Aminivibrio sp.: one gene and its partner. The protein of the gene in region 2 interacts with the protein of the main gene of each other region in a pairwise test. Links are inferred from orthologs where the notes say so. Each region holds a gene or a part of one and is shown on either strand. Other genes may lie near its edges. The genes, in order: lysA and JMJ95_RS00055.

The links.
Region 1: the proteins of JMJ95_RS00055 (region 2) and lysA interact in binary tests that used the Escherichia coli proteins (3 or more experiments, as listed by UniProt). The link is inferred for Aminivibrio sp. from one-to-one orthologs.

The regions. Positions count from the first base shown.
Region 1 is NZ_JAESIH010000047.1:51,827-55,045, reverse strand. What follows is about bases 3-2,903. They hold lysA (diaminopimelate decarboxylase), read left to right. Parts: upstream 3-611; coding sequence 612-2,195; downstream 2,196-2,903. Other genes in these bases: JMJ95_RS07055 (ABC transporter substrate-binding protein), read left to right, coding at 2,319-2,903; JMJ95_RS07065 (transporter substrate-binding domain-containing protein), read right to left, coding at 3-399. In the rest of the region: more of JMJ95_RS07065, read right to left, coding at 1-2; more of JMJ95_RS07055, read left to right, coding at 2,904-3,219. UniProt on the Escherichia coli protein: Specifically catalyzes the decarboxylation of meso-diaminopimelate (meso-DAP) to L-lysine. Is not active against the DD- or LL-isomers of diaminopimelate.
Region 2 is NZ_JAESIH010000002.1:5,961-9,033, forward strand. The notes cover bases 238-2,992. They hold JMJ95_RS00055 (response regulator transcription factor), read right to left. Parts: upstream 2,087-2,992; coding sequence 1,388-2,086; downstream 238-1,387. Other genes in these bases: JMJ95_RS00050 (ATP-binding protein), read right to left, coding at 238-1,406; JMJ95_RS00060 (Spy/CpxP family protein refolding chaperone), read left to right, coding at 2,323-2,992. In the rest of the region: JMJ95_RS00045 (YwbE family protein), read right to left, coding at 1-32; more of JMJ95_RS00050, read right to left, coding at 45-237; more of JMJ95_RS00060, read left to right, coding at 2,993-3,073. UniProt on the Escherichia coli protein: Response regulator member of the two-component regulatory system CpxA/CpxR which responds to envelope stress response by activating expression of downstream genes including cpxP, degP, dsbA and ppiA.

The DNA of each region.
Region 1 (3,219 bases), on a different replicon or contig from region 2:
GCCCTTCATGTCGTCGAGAACCTTCATGGAGTCGTTGTCCGCCTTCACGATGAAAGCGCTGATGGAGATTTCATAGTTATCGGAGAAGGCGACCTTTTTTGCCCGCTCTTCCGTGGCGCTCATTCCGGCGGCCACGATGTCGATCTTCTTCGCGAGCAGGGAGGGGATGAGACTGTCGAACGGCATGTCCACCCACTCGAGCTTCTTGCCGATCTTCGCCGCGATGGCTTCCATGAGGTCGATGTCGAAACCCTTCAGGTTGTTCTTCTCGTCACGGAACTCGTAGGGGGGGTAAGTGCTTTCCGTTCCCACAAGAATCACGTCCTTGGCCATGACATCGGCCCATCCGCCGGTGGCCGCGAGGGCCAGGACCAGAAGCGCGAGCAGCAGTTTTTTCATGATGATCTCTCCTTTGTTATTGAACATATGTTTATATCATTCCGCACGAATGATATTCAATGTACAGTCAGAATACACGCCCTGTTTTTTTCTGTCAATACCGACTTTCCGTCCTAAATCCTGCGGATTTAGGTTCGTTTTTTTTATGTTGACGTTCCTTCCCCCGCTGGATATAATGTCCGAAACAAAGAAAGCACAGGCGATGATGCAGAATGCCCGAAGTAATGAATCTGCCGCCAGAGAGGGAAGTCCACAGGCTGAGAAGCTTCCCGGGCAGGAACGGAGGAGCGAAAGACTGCGGAGCCGGGGCTGAAACGGTTCGAATGAACCGGAAGTACGCCTCCGGGAGGCTCCCGTCACAGAGCCGAGAGCGGGGCGCTGCGGCATGCGCCCAAGCAGGGTGGTACCGCGAGTTCAACGACTCGTCCCTTCATCGGGGCGGGTCGTTTTTTATTCACCGTTTTTTTCGAACGGAAAGAGGTGCAGCCGGAGTGGGCCAGCAGAACGTGAATGACAGGGGGCATTTCCTCTTCGGAGGATGGGACGTGACGGAACTGGCGGAGCGTTTCGGGACGCCGCTGTACGTCTTGTCCGAGGAGGGGATTCGGGCCCGATGCAGGGCGGTGAGGGAATCCTTCATGGACCGGTGGGCGAATGCCTTGGCGGTGTATGCCGGGAAGGCTTTCCTTCCCCTGGCCATGTGCAGGATCATTGCCTCGGAAGGGCTGGGGCTCGACGTAGTATCGGGAGGGGAGCTCCACACGGCAAAATCCGCCGGCTTCCCCATGGAAAACGTTTTTTTCCACGGCAACAGCAAGACGGAGGAGGAACTCCGTTATGCCCTCGATGCTGGAGTGGGGCGGATCGTCGTGGACGGCGCCTCGGAGCTCGACGCCCTTGAAGAGATCGCCCGGAAAGCGGGAAAAAGGGCGGACATCCTCTTCCGGGTTACCCCGGGGGTGGACGCCCACACCCACAAATATATACTTACGGGCCACACGGGCTCCAAGTTCGGGTTTCCTCTCCTCGGGAACTCCCTCAGAACGGCGGTGCGGAGAGCCATGGACTCGGACTGCCTTTCCCTCAGGGGATTCCATTTCCACATCGGTTCCCAGATTTTCGAGAACACATCCCACGTGATGGCCGTGGGAATCGTGGTAAAGACCATTGCCGAATTTTCCCGGGACCTCGGTTTCACCACCATGGAACTCAACATGGGCGGGGGGTACGGCGTGGAATTGGACCCCGAAGGGAAGACTCCCCCCATAGCCTCCTTCACCGACGCCATGATGGAGACCCTCGCTGCGGGATGCGCCGCGGAGGGAATCCCCCTGCCTCAGGTTATCATCGAGCCGGGCCGGTGGATCGTCTCCGAGGCGGGAATTACCCTGTACACCGTGCAGACGGTGAAGACCATCGACGGAATGGTGACCTACGTCGCTGTTGACGGGGGCATGACGGACAATCCGAGGCCCGCCCTGTACGGCGCGAAGTACTGGGCCGTGGCGGCGGGCAAGATGAACAGGGAACCTACGGAGACGGTGACGGTGGCCGGGAAATGCTGCGAGTCCGGGGACGTGCTCATCGAGAGGCTGAAGGTCCCTCCCCTGGAGCGGGGCGACCTGCTCGCGGTGCTGAACACCGGGGCCTACACCTTCTCCATGGCGAGCAACTACAACCGCATTCCCCGACCGGCTGCCGTGCTGGTGAGCCCGGGGCGGGCCGACGTGATCGCGGAGAGGCAGACCTACGACGATGTGCTCCGGTGGGACAGAATTCCGAAGCATCTGGAGTGAACGGAACACCATATCTGGAGGTGGGGCCGGAAAAAAAAGAGAGTGACGGTTGGATCCCCGTCCTGACGGGCGGAAAATCGGATTGGAAACAAACGCCAAATACCAGGGAGGTTGAGAAAAGAAATGAGAAAGATCCTTATGATGGCAGCGGCAGTCTTGATCCTTGTCTTTGCGGGAGCCGCCTTCGCGGATGACGTGATCCGCATCGGCCATACCGTGTCCCTCACCGGCGGCGCTTCCATGTGGGGACAGTCCGAGGCCCGGGCACTTGACATGCTCGTGAAGAAGATCAACGGCGCCGGCGGCGTCCTCGGGAAGAAGATCGAGTTCGTCCGCTACGACAACCGGAATGACGGGGTCGAAGCGGTCAACGTGGCCCGCCGGCTCGTCTCCGACGGTGTCGTGGCCGTCATCGGCCCTGCCCAGAGCGGCAACGCCATCGCTTCAGCCCCCGTATTCGAGAGGGCGGGCATCCCCATGGTGGTCACCACCGCCACCAACCCCTACGTGACTATCGACCAGAGGTCCGGCAAGGTTCGTCCTTTCGCCTTCCGCCCCTGCTTCATTGACCCTTTCCAGGGGACGGTGGCGGCCCGGTTTGCCGTGACTGACCTCGGGGCGAAGAAGGGCGCCATTCTCTACGACGTTGGATCGGACTACGGCCAGTGGCTCGCGAAGTACTTCGAGGAGGCCTTCGTGGAGAAGGGCGGCACCATCGTGGCGAAGGAGGCCTTCAGGACCGACGAGCTCGACTACAGGGCCCAGCTCGGCAAGATGAAGGATCTCGCCCCTGACGTCATCTTCATCCCCACCAGCCAGAAGGAAGCCGCCATGGCCGCCAAGCAGGCCAGGGACCTCGGCATCGGCGCCGTACTCCTCGGAACGGACAACTGGGGCAGCCCGGATCTCATCGAGCTTGGCGGCAGCGCCATCGACGGCGGGTATTTCGTGAACCTCGCGGATCTGGCCGACCCCGATATCCAGGATTTCGTGGCCGAGTACAAGGCCGCTTTCGGCGAGGAGC
Region 2 (3,073 bases):
GGGGCGATGTTCGCCCGTGTCCTTCCCGGCATGATGTCTCCTCCTCAGTCGTTTTCCGGCCGGTCCTCCGGCAGCAGTATTTCCACGGCAAGTCCGCCTTCGGGCCTGTTCCGGGCGGTGACGGTGCCGCCGTGGAGGCCCGCAGCCCGTCCCGCGATGGCGAGGCCGAGACCGCAGCCTTCGTCCGGGAGGGTTCGTTCCCGGGCCTGCTCCACCCTGTGGAAGGGTGTGAAGATGTGCTCCAGTTCCTCATCGGGCACTCCCGGTCCCCTGTCCTCCACGAGGATGCGGACGGCTCCGCCTTGTCTCGAAAGCGATACGTCCACCGTTCCTCCCTCGGGGGAGTAGCGGAGGGCGTTGCGGACCAGGTTTTCCACGGAGCTTCGAAGGAGGGCGGGGTCGCCGGTATAGGATACCCCGGGGAGGATGTCCGCGGATACTCCCCTGCCGTGGGGGGCTCCCTCGAATTCGCCGTCCTCGGCGATCTCCTCCACGAGGGCCGAAAGGTCCATGGTCTGCCGGTTCTCGGGCCTGTCCAGGGCGTCGAGCCTCGAGAGCTGAAGCAGGGAGCCGATGAGGGCGTTCATCCGTGCCAGCTCGTTCTCCATTCGCTCATATTCTCGGGCCGCTTCCTCCGGGATGTGCCTTCTCGCGAGCTCCAGGGCCACGCCGAGGCGGGTGAGGGGGGAGCGCAGCTCGTGGGATACGTCGGCGAGCAGCCGCCTCTGGCCTTTCAGCAGCTCCTCGATCCTGGCCGCCATGGCGTTGAAGTCCCGCGCCAGGACGCCGATGTCGTCTTTCCGCCGGGCCGCCTTGCCTTCCCGGGCGTCCAGGGCTCCGGCGGCGAACTTTCTCATGGTTTTCCCCAGCGCCTTGAGGGGGTGGGTGAGCCTGACCGCCAGGATCCACGACAGAAAGGCGGCCGCCAGTACGGCGGTAAACAGGCGATAGAAGGTGGCGGCTGAGGTTCTTTCCCTGAAGAGGTTCGGCAGGGCTCCGGCGAATATGTGTCCGGGCCGCGACTCCAGGGGAACTGCGAAGAGAGGCCGCCCCCGTTCGAAGCTGCCCGCCGGTCCGTTCTTCTTCCGTGCCTCGGCAAGGATGGCGTGGATGTAGTCCGGGACGGTCTGCCCCAGCATTTCCTTTCCGCTTTCATCGAAGAGAAAACCGGTGATGCGGATGGTGCGCTGCAGGCCGGTCACGTAGTCCAGGGCCGCCCCGCTGCCGCTCCGGTCGAGTATCGAGACGGCCTTTTCGCCGTAGAGAGCGGCGATCTCCCGCAGGGTTTCCCCCCGGTTCCGGAACTGCTCCTCCTCGGCGAGCTTCCCTATCATGTGGCTGGCGACGACCGCCACGGCGGCGGTGAGCCAGAACCACCAGAAGAGCTTCAGCGTGTAGCTTCGCATGACAGGAGGTAGCCTTCGCTGCGGAGGGTCCGAATACGGGGTGAGCCGTCGGGGCCGGGGCCGAGTTTTTTTCTGAGGTTGCTCATGTGGACGTCCAGGCTTCGCTCGAAGGGGGAGAGGGGACGGTCCAGGGCGGCCCGGGAGAGGGCGTCCCGGGAGACCACCTTGCCCGGGGTGCGGAGAAGGGCCTCCAGCAGCTTGAATTCCACGGTGGTGAGGTCGATGTCCGTTCCACCTGCGCGGATTGTCCTCCGTGCGGGGTCCAGTTCGATGTCACCGGAGACGAGCCGCTCAGGGGTGTTCGGGGCGGCAGGGGGCTCCTTCCGGCGGAGGATGGCCCGTATGCGGGCCAGAAGTTCCCGGGGGTTGAAGGGTTTGGGCAGATAGTCGTCCGCCCCCAGTTCCAAGCCAACGATCCTGTCCACTTCGTCCCCCTTGGCGGTGAGCATGAGGACGGGGACCCCTGAACAGGTCCGCAGCTCCCGGAGGACGTCGAAACCGTTCTTTCCGGGGAGCATCACGTCGAGCAGAATGAGGTCCAGGGACGGGAAGTTCAGGGCGGCCGCCAGTCCCGTGTTGCCGTCGTGGGCGGTGAGGATTTCGAACCCCTCGGGCTTCAGATAGTCCGTCAGCAGGTCGCAGAGTTCCTTGTCGTCGTCGAGCAGAAGAAGGGTATGCACGGCCATCGCCTCCTCTCGTGCATGAATCGGCCGGGACCGGGTATCGTTCCGGCGCTGAGGCCATTATACGACAGCGGGAACGGGCGAGAGGTAAAGGTTGGTTAAGAAAGGGGGAGAAGAAGTTTACTTTTCTTGACGTTTCTGCGGATTGGCTGAAGGGCACGTTCATGCTCTCCGGGGTATGATCCTGCCGTACCGGGGAGAACCCCGGCATCTTGCAGAGGGAGGCGGAACACATGAAAAAACGATCGATATTTTCCGGAGCGCTGCTTGGGGCGGCAGTCCTGGTTCTTCTCGGAGGAGCGTTTGCATGGGGAGCTCCGGGGCGGTGGAGGAGCGGCGGAGAGCCGACCTTCAGGGCCGAAATGTTCCGGGCCGTCAACCCGCTGGATTTCACTGAGGAGCAGTGGACAAAGGCGGACGGCATACTGGGGAAGCTGCGGGAGCAGAAGTGGACCGCGGCCAGGGTTCTGTTCGGCCTTCGGGGGGAAGTCCGGTCGCTGTTTTCCGGCACTGAGCCCTTTGACGGAAAGCAAGCCGGAGAGGTCCTCGCGAGTGCACGGCCTGAACTGGTGAAAATGGCGGAGGGAGCCCTCCGGGCCGCTTCGGACCTGTACGGAATGCTGGACGAGAAACAGCTCGCCAAGGCGGAAAATGTCCTTTCCCTCCTGGAAAAGCGGGCGGAGCAGCGGATTGCGGATTTTCCAGGAAAAAGGCACGATTTCCGTTTCCGGCATGACTTCCTGAACCTGACCGAAGAGCAGCGGAAGAATGCGGAGAGCCTCTTTACAGCCGAGGCCCCCGCCATGCAGGAGCGAATGGGCAGACTGCTTGCCGTGCTGAAGGAAGGCCGGGCCGCCCTCCGGGACGGGACCATGGATGACGGGATGATCGGGAAGACCGCCGAAAAGGCCGTGGACATCCTTTCCGAAGGAGCCCTCGCCATGGCGGGGACGTTCGGGGAGTTTCGCGGGATGCTGACCCCCG